4 regions of the Bacillus sp. PK6-025 genome follow, and region 1 is predicted to be linked to each of the others. Evidence: predicted binding sites of a transcription regulator. Region 1 holds the regulator's gene; each other region holds the start of a gene.
What was found. The regulator LexA, encoded in region 1, represses DNA repair genes until DNA is damaged. The targets are predictions, from matches to a motif close to CGAACATATGTTCG.
Positions count from the first base shown of each region.

Region 2: M1D67_RS13230 (Y-family DNA polymerase) is a predicted target of LexA. The motif match lies at 1,533-1,546, and genes of this name have one in related genera.
Region 3: ruvA (Holliday junction branch migration protein RuvA) is a predicted target of LexA. The motif match lies at 2,065-2,078, and genes of this name have one in related genera.
Region 4: uvrB (excinuclease ABC subunit UvrB) is a predicted target of LexA. The motif match lies at 2,671-2,684, and genes of this name have one in related genera.

Region 1 covers NZ_CP096509.1:2,029,362-2,033,574, reverse strand. Annotated here, with positions in the region: gene tkt (transketolase) at 1-544, opposite strand, end outside; gene M1D67_RS10645 (DUF896 domain-containing protein) at 708-941, opposite strand; gene M1D67_RS10640 (YneB family resolvase-like protein) at 1,007-1,654, opposite strand; gene yneA (cell division suppressor protein YneA) at 1,673-1,984, opposite strand; gene lexA (transcriptional repressor LexA) at 2,137-2,760, shown strand; gene M1D67_RS10625 (NucA/NucB deoxyribonuclease domain-containing protein) at 2,958-3,386, opposite strand; gene M1D67_RS10620 (thymidylate synthase) at 3,681-4,213, opposite strand, start outside.
Region 2 covers NZ_CP096509.1:2,558,738-2,562,950, reverse strand. Annotated here, with positions in the region: gene M1D67_RS13240 (MDR family MFS transporter) at 1-1,031, opposite strand, end outside; gene M1D67_RS13235 (YqzH family protein) at 1,116-1,328, opposite strand; gene M1D67_RS13230 (Y-family DNA polymerase) at 1,604-2,866, shown strand; gene M1D67_RS13225 (YolD-like family protein) at 2,882-3,220, shown strand; gene M1D67_RS13220 (FusB/FusC family EF-G-binding protein) at 3,432-4,073, shown strand; gene M1D67_RS13215 (MATE family efflux transporter) at 4,124-4,213, opposite strand, start outside.
Region 3 covers NZ_CP096509.1:2,975,832-2,980,044, forward strand. Annotated here, with positions in the region: gene queA (tRNA preQ1(34) S-adenosylmethionine ribosyltransferase-isomerase QueA) at 1-146, opposite strand, end outside; gene M1D67_RS15240 (DUF2905 domain-containing protein) at 187-387, opposite strand; gene ruvB (Holliday junction branch migration DNA helicase RuvB) at 380-1,384, opposite strand; gene ruvA (Holliday junction branch migration protein RuvA) at 1,394-1,999, opposite strand; gene M1D67_RS15255 (intercompartmental signaling factor BofC) at 2,123-2,644, opposite strand; gene M1D67_RS15260 (protein kinase family protein) at 2,876-3,523, shown strand; gene M1D67_RS15265 (hypothetical protein) at 3,594-3,716, shown strand; gene M1D67_RS15270 (small acid-soluble spore protein H) at 3,799-3,978, opposite strand; gene M1D67_RS15275 (DinB family protein) at 4,087-4,213, opposite strand, start outside.
Region 4 covers NZ_CP096509.1:3,742,002-3,746,214, forward strand. Annotated here, with positions in the region: gene uvrA (excinuclease ABC subunit UvrA) at 1-611, opposite strand, end outside; gene uvrB (excinuclease ABC subunit UvrB) at 619-2,604, opposite strand; gene M1D67_RS19235 (CsbA family protein) at 2,788-3,021, opposite strand; gene M1D67_RS19240 (DUF5316 domain-containing protein) at 3,139-3,432, opposite strand; gene M1D67_RS19245 (PDZ domain-containing protein) at 3,558-4,213, opposite strand, start outside.

The DNA.
Region 1 (4,213 bases):
GCACGATGAGACGGCCGAGTTTCAAATGTCCCGCAAGCGAAGCCGCTTCCGATGAAATTCCCTCCATCAAGTCTCCGTCACCGCAAATGCTGTATGTATAATGATCAACGACGCGATAGTCGTCACGGTTGTAAGTTTCCGCAAGGTGACGTTCAGCAAGCGCCATTCCGACAGCCATTCCGATTCCTTGGCCAAGCGGGCCTGTCGTCGCATCTACACCCGGAGTATGTCCGAATTCCGGATGTCCAGGCGTTTTGCTTCCCCATTGGCGGAAATTCTTGAGGTCTTCAATTGAAACGTCATATCCGCTTAAGTGAAGCATGCTGTACAGAAGCATTGATCCGTGTCCGGCGGACAGCACAAAACGGTCCCTGTTAAACCAATTCGGATTTTCAGGGCTGACATTCATCATTTTTGTCCAAAGCGCATAAGCCATCGGAGCAGTCCCCATCGGCATGCCGGGGTGACCGGATTTAGCTTTTTCAATCGCGTCTATGGAGAGTGTTCGTATTGTTGCGACAGATTTTAATTCAATCGTTTTCATTATGATCCCCTTCCTGTATGGACTCTACTTTCTTATCATAAATCTACCCATCGGTTTTCACAACCATTTCAGCTCAAAAGCAGTGAAAAATGACGAATCTTTGCCTTCATTTTAAATTGTAGTATATACAAAAAGGGAATACGATATCGGCGTATTCCCCAAATTAATGCAATCGGCGGTTTCTTTTTTCCTGTTTGAGCTTTTCAGGCGTCACATCATTACCTTCAGGATCAACAATCGTCACAGTTTTCAACGTGTTTTTCATAGACGCGCGGACGCCTTGAAGATATTCCTGGCGAAGCTTCTGCTGTTCTGCTTTTTCTTCGTCTGTTAAAGATCCGCTCTTTGCTTTTTTGGCAAGCTCGTTAATTCTGGCTATTTTTTCATTAGAAATCATAAGATACTCCTTTGATTCGGTATATATCCATCATACTACTAAATCCGCTTTCGTTTGACAACAGATTAGTCTGCAAGGCCGTCCTTATACTCCTGGTAGCGGCGGTGAACGGTTGCTTTTGAAATGCTGTATCCGAACCCTCTCAACACGGCTGCAATCTCCGCAAACGTCAGCTTGTTCTCCCTGAGCCTGACGATTTCTGAAAGAGGCGCTTCGATCCGCTCTCTCCCGCCGCCTTCATTGCGGTGTTTCAGATTCCTCTCCGGGCGGTAGCCGTTTTCGACCGCCTTCTTCATTCCCCGCTTAATTTTCAGGTTATGTATTTTCCGCTGGTATTCTTCGACAATGCCGACAATCTCCAAAACCATCGAATCCGCTTCGGAAAGCTCAAGTTTTCCCCGGTGAGCCAGCGTGTAGATTTGAACGCCTTCTTTATATAAACAGTGAAGAAGGGCAATTTTGGCATTCCCTCTTCCAAGTCGCGTATCATCCTGTATTAAAACTGCGTCAATGTCTGATGTTTTGATTTCCTCGAGCAGATCGAAGACGCCGTCGCGGTCCATCTCATATCCGCTCGCCTGTTCGGAAATGACGTTCACGACGTTCATCCCGTGCTCGGCGGCAAGCGACTGGAGCTCTTCAGCCTGCCGTTTTAATGAGGTTTCCTGCTGCTCCTTCGCAGTGCTTACCCTGGTGTAAATAATCGCATTCATGGAAATCCCCTCAATCATTTATTCTACAACTGCAAGCTGATATTGATCGGAGTGCTGTTTGGCTACCGGCAGGACCAAAACATCGCCCGGTTTAATAACGGAGGTCGGCAGATTGTTTTTATCGGCGACCCATTCGATGAATTTTTGTTTGTCAGCGGGTTTTCCGCCTTTGATCCGGTCGGCCAGCTCCCACAATGTATCGCCTTCCTGCACTTCTATTTTAACATATTGCTTTCTTTCTTCGATTTTACCGGCAAAAGACACAAACAGAATACAGCAGCTGATCACAGCAGTAAACAGACTGACAAAAATCAATGATTCTCTTTTCATATCCATCACCCCAGAATGTTTGTTCGGTTTTATGATTTCAGTATACATACGAACAAATGTTTCTGTCAATCGTTTTTTTTCGAACCTATGTTTGTACTCAAAGGAAAAACATGCTATAATCTAGCTAAAATCGACGTTTTGAGGTGCAAAAAATGACGAAGCTATCAAAAAGACAACTTGATATTTTGCGTTTCATTAAAGAAGAAGTGAAACGCAAAGGCTATCCGCCTTCCGTCAGGGAGATCGGAGAAGCGGTCGGCCTGGCGTCAAGTTCAACGGTACACGGCCACTTGGCAAGGCTTGAAACGAAGGGATTGATCAGAAGGGATCCGACGAAGCCGAGAGCGATCGAAATTCTCGATACAGAGGAAGAAATTCACATTCCGAAAAACCAGGTTGTCAATGTCCCGGTCATCGGAAAGGTGACGGCCGGTACGCCGATTACCGCAGTCGAAAACATTGAGGAATACTTTCCGCTTCCAGACCGCCTGGCGCCGCCGGATGAGCATGTCTTTATGCTGGAGATCATGGGCGAAAGCATGATCGATGCCGGAATTCTTGATCAGGATTATGTGATAGTCAAACAGCAGAACACCGCAAACAACGGAGATATCGTCGTTGCGATGACCGAAGACGACGAAGCGACTGTTAAGCGGTTTTTCAAGGAAGAAACCCATATCCGCCTTCAGCCGGAAAACCCGACGATGGAACCGATCATCCTCCAGAATGTGACGATTCTCGGAAAAGTCATTGGCGTATTCCGCACGGTTCATTAAAAAACGGACTCATCAGCAAAACCGCCGGTCGGCGGTTTTTTTTCGCACGAAAAAACAGGCCCACATCCAGACGGAATGAAGGATGCGAGCCTGAAACAGAGGGATTGATCATATGCTTACATTACCATTATCCCCCAAACGAGTTTTCTTGTCAACAAAAATGTTTCCTTGAGGAAACATTTTTCATTGTCTCCCTTTTATCGAACGATAAACAAAATTCTCGTCCCGTCAGCGTAATCGCTCAGCCTGTTCCCGACCCAGGAGCCGGCTCCGCGGTTATCCGATGAGCTGACATATCTGACCGACGCTCCTTTTCCTCCTTCTTCACACATGGCCATCGGCCATTCGTCACGGTCAAAGCCCGGCTTAGTCGGAATCCCTTTTAATGATTCCTGACGGCGCTTATCCGCTCCAGATCTTTCAATTGTGCAGACATCTGAATGGCCCGCTTTGATCGCATCGCTTATATGAGCACCGGTTTCAGGATAGCGCGATGCCGGAAAATACAATACGTCATCATACCTTGCAACGCCTTCGGCATGCTGAGAAGAATATGCAGCCCCTCCCGAAAGCCCAAGCAGCACCAATGCGGAAAACAGCAGATGAACCGCCCATTTTTTGATCATGACAAAAACAACCTCCTCTTGTATATGCTGGTGTCACTAACAGATTAAGAGAGAATTGTTTTTGCTTTTCGGGCTCTTTGTGAAAAAGACGTTTAGATTGTGTAAATAAACGTAAGTTAAATGCTCGGGGCATACCCGTGAAAAACTGCATGTACTTTTTGCGTCCACTCTAAACGGTATACACGGGAGCCGTCAGGAAACATGCGGCTGCCGGATATGCAAATTTTTTCATCGTTGTATTTTTTAAAAATGATTCATTCACACAACAAAAAAACAGGCGGAAAATCCGCCTGTTTATACGGCAACTTCAAATGTCAGCTTGTCGCCGTGCTTATAGTCAATTAATTTAAAATCATCGATTGTAAAGTCATAAAAGTTTTTGATGTCCGGGTTGATCCACAGCTTCGGCGCTTCATATTGCTCGCGTTTCATCTGAATGTTTAAATTATCGATGTGACGGGTATAGATGTGACAGTCGCCGATATTGAAGATGTATTCGCCCAGCTCATAACCGAGGACTTGGGCGATCATGCGCTGCAAGACGTTATATTGGAACACATTGAACGGGTTGCCAAGCGCCATGTCATTGCTTCTCGCTCTTACTTCCAAAGAGAGCTTTCCTTCTTTCACATACCATTGCGTCTCATAGACGCAGGGCGTCAAGGCCATGCCGTCCAAGTCATCGGGATTCCACAGCATGGTCAAATGCCTGCGTGAAGACGGATTATGCTTTAACTGATGGAGCAAATAATCCACTTGATCGGCTTTCTGCCCGTTAACCGTTCTGTTTTTCTTCGCTAATTGATAGCCGTAGGCTGCTCCGATTG
Region 2 (4,213 bases), 530 kb from region 1:
ATAGCCCCGAAGTAAGTGCCTTTCAGCTCAGGCCGGGCAATCCGGTCGACCAGTAAATCCATCATCGAAAAGAGAAGCACTTCCCCGATCGTAAACACGATAATGATCAAGACGATGGACCATAGATCGTGGAAAAACGAGAGGCTGAACAGGCTTCCGCTAATCAGCACATTTCCGGCAATCAGCGATAAAATCGGTGAAAACCGTTTGGCGATATGTACGATCGGGTACTGTACGACAAGCACGGCCAAGGCATTCAGCGTCAGCATCATACCGAACACTTTCGTCCCGTCTTCGATGAACGGGCTGGCCGCCATGTATTGTGCGAGCGTGGATGTGAAGTGGGAATACCCGAATAAACAAAGAATCGAACCGATTAGTGTAATCGTAAATACCCGGTCTTTTTTTGTCACCTCCAGCGCGTCCCGCACTTTTATACGCTTATTCCGCTCAGTTGCCGGTACGGTGTGGTGTTTAAATTGAATGACCAGCACCGCCGCATAAATAAAATAAATGAAAGCCGCAATGAAAAACGGCAGCGTCGTTTTCGAAGATCCGAGGTACAGGCCTAAAAGCGGACCGAAGACGACGCCGAGGTTGATCGCGGTATAGCGGAGATTAAAGACGAAAAGGCGCGTTTCGGGTTTGGATACGTCTGAAAGCAGCGCTCTTGAAGTCGGTTCAAACAAAGCGCGGCATAATCCGTTTAAGGCATTCATGACAAAGAATGTCCAGACATGATCGGCGAGCGCGAAACCGGCGAACACGAATGTCCAGCCGAAAATCGAAACGAGCATGATGGTTTTCCGGCCGAACCTGTCTGATAAGTACCCGCCGTAAAAGCTTGCCGCAATTCCGATCAGAGAGCTCGCTGCAATAACGGCGCCGGCAAAGCCGGAAGAGGCGCCTTTCACTTGTGTCAAATAAATTGCTAAAAAAGGGATGCTCATGGCTGTGCCCATACGTCCGAAAATGGTTCCGACAATAATAGTCCAGCTGAGCGGGTGGATGTTCTGCCATTTTTGTTTCATGATAAACTCTCCGTTACGTTTTTATTTGTTTATCATACATGAAACAAATGGCGGTGAATAGAGGAATTTCTATATGCTGGGTGATCAAAAGGAGAACAAGCCTTGATTTGTGACATAATCATAGATGACATCTTCGATATGGGCATGCAGCCCCTCATTCGGTTCCTCGATCCGCCTTTCCTGCAAAGCCAGCTTCAGGATTTCTTTTTCGCCGGGGCTGAGCGGATCGGTTGCAACATTGCGTCCGTACTGCTTCAGCGCCTGTCCGAGCATTTTTTCAATCAGTTTCTCATCCATTTGTCTTTCTCCTTTAGGAGCGCTTTTTCTTTTATCTTACTAGGAAAAAACGAGGTTCTCAAGGGAGCTTTCAATTTGAGCCATTAAACCGGATGCGGCAGCATTCCGAACTGGAATGATCCGCCATGTCACCTTCTTTCCAAAGAAGGTGTTTTTTGTTGCTTTCAGCCAGGATTTTCTTTGGATAAAATTACGCCTGGAAATCGAACGTATATTCGGAGTATAGTATTCATACACTAATTGTGCGAACATCAGTTCTTTTTGGAGGGAGAGAGATGGATTACGGTCAATATCCGTCGCGTTCGGTTTTGTGCGTTGATATGCGGAGCTTTTATGCAAGCTGTGCCGCAGTCCTGCTCGGACTTGATCCGATGACTTGCCTGCTGGCGGTTGTCGGAAACACGGAGCGGCAGGGGAGCATCGTTCTCGCTGCTTCTCCGGCTCTGAAAAGAGAGTTCGGCGTGCAAACGGGAACAAGGCTTTATCAGCTGCCGGATGATCCGCGCATCAAGCTGGTCAATCCAAAGATGGGGCTGTTTGTCCGTGTTTCTACAGAGCTCACCCGGCTGTTCTGCCGCTATGTGCCGCCTGATGCCATTCATACGTACAGCGTGGATGAAAGCTTTATTCAGGTGGACGGTGTTGAGAGCATGTGGGGAGACGCCCGAACGATTGCGATGAAAATTCAAGATGATATGGAAAGGGAGTTTGGCCTTCCCTGTGCTGTCGGAATCGGACCGAATCTGCTGATGGCAAAGCTGTGCCTTGACCTTGAAGCGAAAAAATCAGCAGACGGAGTGGCCGTTTGGGGCTACGAAGACGTGAAAACGAAGCTGTGGCCGCTGTCTCCGCTGCGCCGCATGTGGGGAATCGGCTCCAGGCTGGAAAAGACGTTAAACCGGATGGGGATTTTTACAGTCGGTCAGCTGGCTCACTATGATCTCAAGCGGCTTGAGAAAACATTCGGGGTGATGGGAAACCAGCTCTATTATCACGCTTGGGGCATCGACCTTTCAGCGATCGGAGCGCCGCTCTTGGAGGGGCAGGTCAGCTATGGAAAAAGCCAGATTTTGCTTCGCGATTATCCGAATCCGGAGGAAGTCAAGCATGTCATTCTTGAAATGTGTGAAGAAGTAGCCAAAAGGGCGCGCGCCCACCGCCAGGCCGGCCGGACCGTCAGTCTTGGCGTCGAATACAGCCGCGATGAGCTTGGCGGCGGGTTTTACCGTTCAAAAACAATGGAAAGCCCTTCAAATGTCACCCTTGATCTCTACCATACATGTCTGGCATTGTTCGAGCGGTTTTATGCCGGCAAAACGGTTCGGAAAATTTCCGTCTCTTTTTCCAATATTCAAGACGACACCAATATGCAGCTTGATCTTTTTCGTCCCGATCAGGAAAAGAAGCGGCAGCTCGGGTACGTGATGGACGGCATCAGAGAACGGCACGGATCAACAGCGCTTTTGCGGGCTGTTTCCTATACAAACGCCGGGACGGCCCGGCTGCGGTCAAAATTGGTCGGAGGCCATCAGGCATAGAAAGGAGAATCATTTATGCTTCGCGACAGAGGCAGTATCAAATGGGTTTCCATGATGCTGCCTGAGCACGTGGAATTGCTCAGGGAATATCATGAAAGCCTTCAAAAACTCAAAAAACCGATCCTGGATGAACAAAAATATGAAGAATTTAATGAAATCATTTGTGAAGCGATGGCAGAAAACAGAATGTTGCAATTTGCCTATTATCGGCAGGGGGAAGTGAAAACGCTGGCCGGCCGGATTCACTATGCCGACGCCCTGAAAAGGGAGCTGCGGATCGTAAGCCGGGCGGATGAAATATGCATTTTAAAGATGGAGGATATCATTGAGATTGAATACGATTGTCGTTTATAATAGAATCAGTATTCGGAGGTGGATAAAATGGTAAATGACATTCATTTGCCGACTGCAGCGCCTCATGCAAAGCCTGTTATCTTGAAAGGCGATACTTTGCATGAGGCGGGGTTATCAACAAATCGCCTAAAAAAAGCAAGGTATCATTTCTGATCATCCGGCTTTGCACCTTATTTTTAAATATAGATCCATAAATAAGGAGCTGGCAGAAATGAAGACACCTTTTATCAGAAATGACCAATATAATTTTATTAAGTTTCAAACGGACAGCCTTGTTCAGGGACATGCGAACATCAATGACGAAAACGTACTTGACGCTTTGAAATGCAATGCGCTCGATCAAGTGTTCAACCTGTTTCCTGATCTCAGCAGCGATCAAAAGTCTTTGCTGCAGAAGATGGCAGAAGTGGAAGACAGCGGTGAAGCGATGCGCTTTTTAGCCGAATTAAAGCCTCATGTCATTCCATTTCAGCGTATAACAGTAAAAACCGCTAAAAAGCTATTTTCTAAAGTGAAGAAGTTAAAGACGCCCGATTTTGAACAGATGGATTTCAGCGGATATTCCTACCTGGGATGGAATGATGCAGGATCAGGCAGAAAGTACATGATTGTGGATGCCGGCGGAAAGCTGACCGGAATACACGGCACCATCAAATCCAGCAATAAAAAAGGAATCTGCGCGATATGCAACAGGACCGAAGAGATCGGACTGTTCATGGCCCGGGTGAAAAGCGGGAAAGAAACCTATACAGACAGAGGCAATTATATTTGCTGTGACAGTGAAACATGCAATCAAAATGTGATGACGCTGGATCATCTGAACCATTTCGTCGCACAATTAACGAAAGAATAAACGAGAACCCCCCGGCTAAGCTTTAGCCGGGGGGTTTTATGATTTGGCTTTTAGCCTGCCTCTTTCGCAGCACTTCGCTCTCCGAAGAGACGGGTGGTCAGCCCGGGAACAGCCATACATAAGAATACGGAACGTCCAAG
Region 3 (4,213 bases), 950 kb from region 1:
AAATCAATCACGTGCTTAAACGTGCTGTGAGTGATTTCTCCTGTTTTTTTATCCAGCACCATCAGCCTGGACGCATCCCGCTCTTTTAAAGGAACCTGTGCGATAAGGCGTTCAGGCAAGTCAAAATCGAATAATTCTACTTTCATCTTTTTTCACCTTACTCTATCTATAGACTTGAATGTCGCGTCATTTCATTCGTCCGAAAAACGAAAACACCACGGACAGAATGATGCTGATGACAATGCATGTAACAACCGGAAAGAAAAATGTCACGTTTCCCTTTTTTACAAAAATATCGCCGGGGAGCCTGCCGATGACTTGCATGAATAAACCGATGCCAAAAATGACGGCGCCCAGCACCATTAAAATCTTTGGAAATTCAGTCACGGTTCGGAACCTCCATTTTAAAGTGGCTGTATACATCAGGGGTTACGATGCGCCCCCGCGGCGTTCTTTGAATAAAACCGATTTGAAGAAGATACGGCTCATACACATCCTCGATCGTGTGAGACTCCTCACCGATGGTAGCCGAAATCGTATCGATGCCGACTGGACCGCCGCCAAATTTTTCGATCATGCCCATTAAAAGCTTGCGGTCGATATGATCAAGCCCGAGTTTATCAACCTGGAGGCGTTCCAGCGCATCCACCGCCACTTCCTCCGTGATGGAGCTGTTTCCAAGCACCTGGGCAAAATCTCTGACCCTCCTCAAAAGCCTGTTGGCAATCCGCGGCGTCCCTCTTGACCGTCTCGCGATTTCGAGAGCCGAGAGCGAATCGATGTCAACCTCAAACAGCTCCGCCGTTCTGATCACGATGTCTGAAAGCTCGTCACGCGTGTAATACTCAAGCCTTGACAGAACGCCGAACCTGTCCCTGAGAGGCGCGGTTAAAAGCCCGACCCTTGTGGTCGCGCCGACAAGGGTAAAAGGAGGAAGATCGAGCCTCACAGAACGCGCCGACGGCCCTTTGCCGATCACGATATCAAGGCAGAAATCTTCCATCGCAGGATACAGCACCTCTTCGATCGAACGGTGCAGACGGTGGATCTCGTCAATAAATAAAACGTCACCTGGCTCCAGAGCCGTTAATATCGCCGCCAAATCGCCGGGGCGCTCGATCGCCGGACCTGACGTCGTTCTGAGATTGACTCCCATTTCGTTGGCGATGATCGCAGCGAGCGTCGTTTTTCCCAATCCCGGCGGCCCGTACAACAAGACATGGTCAAGCGTTTCTTCCCGCATTTTCGCAGCTTCAATGAATACCTTGAGGTTGTCTTTCACTTTTTCCTGGCCGATATACTGAGCCAGTCTTTGCGGACGCAGACTTTGCTCGATCGCTGATTCATGGTTGTCTAGTTCACTTGATACAAGCCGCTCATCCATGATATCACCTTACTTTAACAATTTTTGCAATGCTTTTTTAACGTATTGATCCGTCGAAAGCGCCTCTTCCTTTTTCAAATGAGGCTGGACTTTTTTAATTTCCCGGTCGGAATAGCCGAGCGCTCTTAATGCTTCAAGCGCCTCCTCAAGAGCCGTTTCCGCTTCATGAATTTGCTCCCGCTCTTCATGGTTAAACAGATCGGCCGCGATTTCAGGAACGGCGTCCGCGAGCTTCCCTTTCAGATCAAGAATGATCTGCCTTGCCGTTTTTTTGCCTACGCCGGGGAACTTGACGAGAAACGCTTCATCCTCATTCTCGATCGCTTCAATCACCGCTCCCGGATCGCCGGAAGCGAGGATCGCAAGCGCTCCTTTCGGGCCGATTCCCGTAACATTCAGCATTTTCGTAAACAGCATTTTTTCTTCCCTTGTCGAAAAGCCGTACAGCGCATTCGTATCTTCTCTTACATAATGGTATGTATAGATTGTTTCGTTGCTGTTTTTCTTATAAATAAACGGATTTGGCGTAAAGATCTGATAGCCGATCCCGCCGTTTTCAATGACAATATATTGGGGCGATACATAATCAATCGTCCCTTTTACGAATTCGATCAACGTTCATTCACCTCTTTGACTGCTCTTCATTGTAACACAAAACAGGCAAAGCTAGAATGAAAAAGTTAACATATGTTCGCTAAAAATGGCTTCTGTCTGCAGCTGAAAAAAGACATAACAGCGTCATGTCTTCATATCTTTTACATGATGTTGGCTTCCGGATGATTTTACGGCTTCAATGACATGTTCAAATTCCTTTTTCGTGCGGTATGGGATCCCTTTGCGCAAATCATCCACCATCCGGCTTTCCAGGCGCTTTATATCAATCTGAAAAAACGATTGAATCGGCTCTGATAATATGCCCGGGCGGCCGTGAAAAGTCGAAATCACGCCGTCTTCCGTCACTCCGATATAACCGTTTGTTTTGCTGAGGGGAGAAATGTCGTCCACCTGTTTGCGAAACAGAATAAACCCCTTTTTCTGATCGATGAGCTGCCACCCTTTATAAGCAGCTTTAAAGTCTTCCAGTGTTCGAGCGGCCTCTACTTTATTTTCGATTCCAACGTCCCCGTCCAGATAAACCTTTTCAAGCTGGATTTGAACTTTAGCCGGCTTTTCGGCCAGGGCCTCCAGGTGAAAGCTGAGCGCGGCCAGCAGACTTCCAATAAGCAATAAACCGATTTTGAACTTGCTTTGGCTGTTCATCAATATCACCTTCTTTTTTGCCTTAACGATCATATCCATAGTTTGACCAACGCTTTTAAAAATTAATCTAAAAAAGCAATTAGATGACAACCGGTTTACGAATGTTACATTTTTAAACCAAAATGAAGAACTCAAAAGCATTTAAGGTGCAAAACCCCTCGTTCTCATGTATAAACAACATTATAGAGAGTTTTTCGTTTGACCAGCCCTTAAAAAGAAGGTGAGTTCGGCGTGAAAAAGGCGCAAACCTATGCAGAGGCCGTAAAGTATAATACGAAAAAAAAGTTCAATAAACTTATCCAAAAACCCGATGACTTAGAGTTGATCGGGAAAGGCAGGAGCGCATACGTTTTTAAGCTGACTGAAGAGGGCAGGGAAATGGCTCTTAAAGTCTTTTTTCCCGAATTTAAGAACATTGCCGCAAGGGAAGCGGAGATTTACAAAAAGCTTTCTGATTCGAATTATTATCCTGATATATATGAAACAGGGCCATCATATATTTTAATGGAGTATATTAAAGGATACACTTTTTATGAGTGTTTAAACAAAGGCATTCCGATCGATGATGACATGATCTGCGAGGTCGACCGCGCATTGAACGATGCGAAGCGGAAAGGATTGAATCCATCCGATATCCACCTCAGAAACCTGATACTGACGCCGGCTGGGACAATCAAAGTCATCGATGTGGCCAGGTTTTTGCAGACGAAAGAATGCAGACAGTGGGATGACTTAAAAACAGCCTATCAAACCATTTATAAAAAAAGCCGTTTCCCGCAAAGGCTTCCTAAGCTGTGGATGGAATTGATCGCTTATCTTTATAAAAAAAACTGGCTTCAGAAACAATGGGCCGCCAGAAAAAACAAATTTCACCCGTAATTTGAAACTTAAAGAAGGCGCGCCCGTATATGAAATAACCCCATTAAAGTCAGGAAGGGAGAAACAGCTGTTGAAGAAAAAGAAGAAACGAAATGATGATAAATGGGATTATCTTTATCTCGTTGATTTGCTTGAGCCGTTGTTTTATGTGCTGAGGCTGGCAGTAAGAGGACTTGCAAAAATCATAAATTAAACACTCGGGCTTTCGGGTGTTTTTTTTTGATGGCCGAGTGATAAGACAAATACAAAACCCCTTCATTTGAAGGGGTTGCTTTTTAATGCTCTTTCAAATTTGCGAGCGGTACTTCCTGCTCGTTCTCCGGCTGGCCGAGCGGAAAAATTCTTGCGGTTTCATTTTGTTCGTTGACATGCTGAATATAAATCGGCCTGCCGTTATAAGTAACATCAACCATGTCGGGTGATTCGACGATTTCCTGGGCACGATGCGTATTCATGCTGACACCCTCCTTTTGCTTTTACTCATAATGTGTACACCCGGCTGCTTTCGTATTCCTTTTGAGCCGGTTTTCTTTCAAGGAGGGGTGATCTTCAGGCTCCCGTAATCAATGAATCTTTACGTACAAAGGCAGATCCGTGTGTCCCATTTCACGCACATAAACAAACAGATTGCCTTTGTGATGAATTTCGTGTCCGATCGCGAGCTGCAGCAGCTGTTCGCCGGCTACTTTC
Region 4 (4,213 bases), 1.7 Mb from region 1:
ACTTCAATCGAATGCTTTTTATTCTTTTCGAGCTCGATGTCTTCTGAGAGGTCGTTCATTTCGCCGTCGATCCGGACTCTCACATAGCCTTGTTTTCTGATTTGGTCGAGCACCTTCACGTGCGAACCTTTTCTTCCCGAGACGATCGGCGCGAGCACCTGGATCTTCGTGCGCTCGGGATATTCCAAAATTCTGTCCGTCATCTGTTCGATCGTTTGCGAGGTAATTTCAATCCCGTGAACCGGACAGACCGGCTTTCCGATTCTGGCAAACAGCAGCCGGAGATAATCATAGATTTCCGTCACCGTTCCGACTGTCGACCGGGGGTTCCGGCTCGTCGTTTTCTGATCGATGCTGATCGCCGGCGACAGGCCTTCGATCGCATCGACGTCGGGTTTGTCCATCTGTCCTAAAAACTGGCGGGCATACGCGGAGAGAGACTCGACATAGCGCCGTTGCCCCTCTGCATATATCGTATCGAACGCAAGGGATGATTTCCCTGATCCCGAAAGACCTGTCAGCACGACAAGCTGGTCCCTCGGAATAGAGACATCGATATTTTTCAGGTTGTGGGCCCTTGCACCTTTCACCTCAATTCGTTTCGTTGCCATTCTCCATTCATCCTTCCGATTTTAACTCTAGGAGCAAGTCGCGAAGCTCAGCGGCACGTTCAAAGTCAAGCGCTTTTGCGGCTTCCTTCATGTCGTTTTCCATTTGAGCGATCACTTTTTCCCGCTCTTTCTTCGTCATCTTCGAAAGCTTCGGCTCCTCTTTTGCTTGATATTCTTCCTGCTCTTCAGCAGCATGAGTTGCCCGGATGACGTCCCTGATCTTTTTGTTGATCGTTTTCGGCGTAATGCCGTGTTTATCATTATAGGCCTCCTGCTGTTCGCGGCGGCGCTTCGTTTCATTGATTGCGATTTCCATTGAGTTGGTGATTTTGTCGGCATACATGATCACGCGGCCTTCGGCATTTCTGGCGGCGCGGCCGATTGTTTGGATGAGCGAACGCTCAGACCGCAAAAAGCCTTCTTTGTCTGCATCAAGGATGGCGACAAGTGAAACCTCCGGAATATCGAGTCCTTCCCTCAGCAGGTTGATGCCGATGAGAACGTCATGCTTGCCGAGGCGAAGGTCGCGGATGATCTCGATCCGCTCCAGCGTTTTAATCTCGGAATGCAGGTACGTGACCTTGATTCCGATTTCTTTCAGATAATCCGTCAAATCCTCGGACATTTTTTTCGTCAGCGTAGTGACGAGGACGCGTTCATTCCGCTCGATTCTCTGCTGGATTTCGCCGATCAGATCATCGATCTGCCCTTCAATCGGCCTTACCTCAATGATCGGATCAAGCAGCCCCGTCGGCCGGATGATCTGCTCTACCATTTCAGGCGTATGCTCAAGTTCATAAGGGCCCGGCGTAGCCGACACATACACGATGTTGTGAATGTGCTTTTCAAACTCTTCAAACCTGAGCGGACGGTTATCCAAAGCGGAAGGGAGCCTGAATCCGTGATCGACGAGAACCTGTTTCCTCGCCTGGTCTCCGTTGTACATTCCTCTGATCTGCGGCATGGTGACATGCGACTCGTCTATGACCATCAGGAAATCGTCCGGAAAGTAATCGAGCAGCGTATATGGAGTCGAACCTGCCGGACGAAGCGTCAAATGCCTTGAATAGTTTTCGATGCCCGAGCAAAAGCCCATTTCGCGCATCATTTCCAAATCGTATCTCGTCCGCTGTTCCAGACGCTGGGCTTCAAGGAGCTTGCCTTCTTCACGAAGCGCTTTAAGGCGCTCTTCCAGCTCCTCTTCAATGTTTATGATCGCTTTCTTCATCTTTTCTTCCCGCGTGACGAAGTGGGAAGCCGGGAAGATCGCGACGTGTTCCCTCTCCCCTAAAATTTCGCCTGTCAGGGCATCCACTTCCCTGATTCGTTCGATTTCGTCCCCGAAAAATTCAACCCGGATGCAGTGCTCATCCCTTGAAGCCGGGAAAATCTCGACGACATCGCCGCGCACCCTGAATGTTCCGCGCTGAAAGTCGATATCATTCCGCGCATATTGGATGTCAACGAGCTTTCTGAGCAGCTCATTTCGCTCGATTTCCATTTCCGCTCTGAGCGAGAGCACCAGTTCCCTGTATTCCTCCGGGGAACCCAAGCCGTAAATACAAGAAACACTCGCCACAATGATGACATCTTTGCGTTCAAAAAGAGCAGACGTGGCAGAGTGCCTTAATTTATCAATCTCATCGTTAATGCTGGCATCTTTTTCGATAAATGTATCAGTCTGAGGCACGTAAGCTTCAGGCTGGTAATAGTCATAATAGCTGACAAAATATTCAACTGCGTTGTTTGGGAAAAATTCCTTAAACTCGCTGTACAGCTGTCCGGCGAGCGTTTTGTTGTGGGCGATGACGAGAGTCGGTTTGTTGACTTCTTTAATCACGTTTGACATCGTAAACGTCTTTCCTGTACCAGTCGCCCCCAAAAGCGTCTGATGCTTTCTGCCTTCATTGATTCCTTTGACAAGCTGATCAATCGCTCTCGGCTGATCCCCCTGGGGCTGATAATTCGAGACTAATTCAAAGCGGTCTTTCACAAAAAAGCCTCCGTTTCTTTACGAAATCTTCCTGCTTATTATTTTAACACACCCGAAGTAAAAATACGAACTAAAGTTCGGTTTCTGTGTTTTCCCACAAAAGCCGACCCTTCCTGATCTATCAAAAAACCCCTCCTTTTTGTCATCAAAAGCAGGGCTTTACGGCAATCATTCTTACGATTTCTATGAGTCTTCCTTCTTTTCACCCGCCTTTTTCGCCGCATAGAGTGAACCGGCCACGAGCGAGACGATATCAAGTCCTACAATAAAAAAGGTTTCCGTATAACCTTTTAAATATGAAGCGAACAACAGCGCTGCGGTCAGCGCAATCCCGACGTAATGGTTATAGGTCACCCTTGTAAAAAACAAGACAAGCAAGAAAGGAAATATCAGTGCAAAAACGGCTTTTGTAAACACAAAAACCCTCCTCACGTTTCTTGATCTTATTCGATTATATTAAAGAACAAAGAAACGGACAAACATGGACACTCATTCATTTTGTCCATTATCATGCCGCGTTATTCGAATCAGACGTTAAAAGGCGAAAAAGAACGAGATTCCGGCTGCCAGGAGGTTCGGCATGGCGAAAACGGCGAGTGCGTTTGCCAGTTTGCCGTTCCACTCCCTGTGCTCCTTCGTTTCCGAATCGTGATTTCCCTTGAACCGGTCACCGCTGACAAATACGCCGGAACATAAAGCAGACAGCAGAATTGCGCCTAGTCCGGCGGATCCCGAAACTTTGAAAATCAACGTCCAATCCCCGGCCGCAGCCGAAATCAATACAGCTATCAAACAAACAAAAACACCGGCGAGAAAAGCCTTTTTCATCAATCATTCTCCTTCAATCGGTTCTATCCATCATCCTAGCGGAACGTTTTGTAAAAGACAACCAAAAAGATTCCCCAAAAGGAAAAGCAAAAGCGCCCGAAAAAGCGGCGCTTTATTAACATCAATTATTCTGTTTCTTGTGAGGCGGCTGCCTCAGCGTGCTTCATCGCCGCATCCTCTTCTTTTACAAAGATGATGCCAAGCTCATGATGCTCTCCTTCATATGAAGCTCTTTGTTCAAAACGAATTTCATTGTTTAAACCGACGACTTCAAGTTTGAAGAAAGCACGGTTCTTTTGAAGCGCTTCGTAGAAGTCCGCCGCATTTTTCACTGAAATCCCGTTAACCTTCGTGATGATTTCGCCGATCTTGAGACCAAGATCGGCTGCCGGCGTGTTCGGAATAATGCCGAGCACCACGAGCCCCTGGTCTCTCTTTGAAAAATGGAAAGGGGCGGAATTATCGTTCATCCGCTGTTTCCATGATAAAAAGGCCCTTCCTGCGATCGCCGCTCCGGCGGCAAGAGCGGCAAGCGGCGTCCACCATACGCTTCCGGCCGCGAGCAGCAGAATGATAATACCAAGCACGCTGATGCGCTTCGCTGTAATTTTAATGCTTTCAATCGGAAGCGATCCTTGAACTCTTTGGCCGAAGCCGATGAAATAAGGAATCCAGAGGAGCTCAAAGCCTCCGTTAAATGACAGAACGGGCCACCACGGAACCGATGATTCGATCGCATGTCCCGGAATGAGAATGAACAACGGCAAAAGCCAGGTTCTGC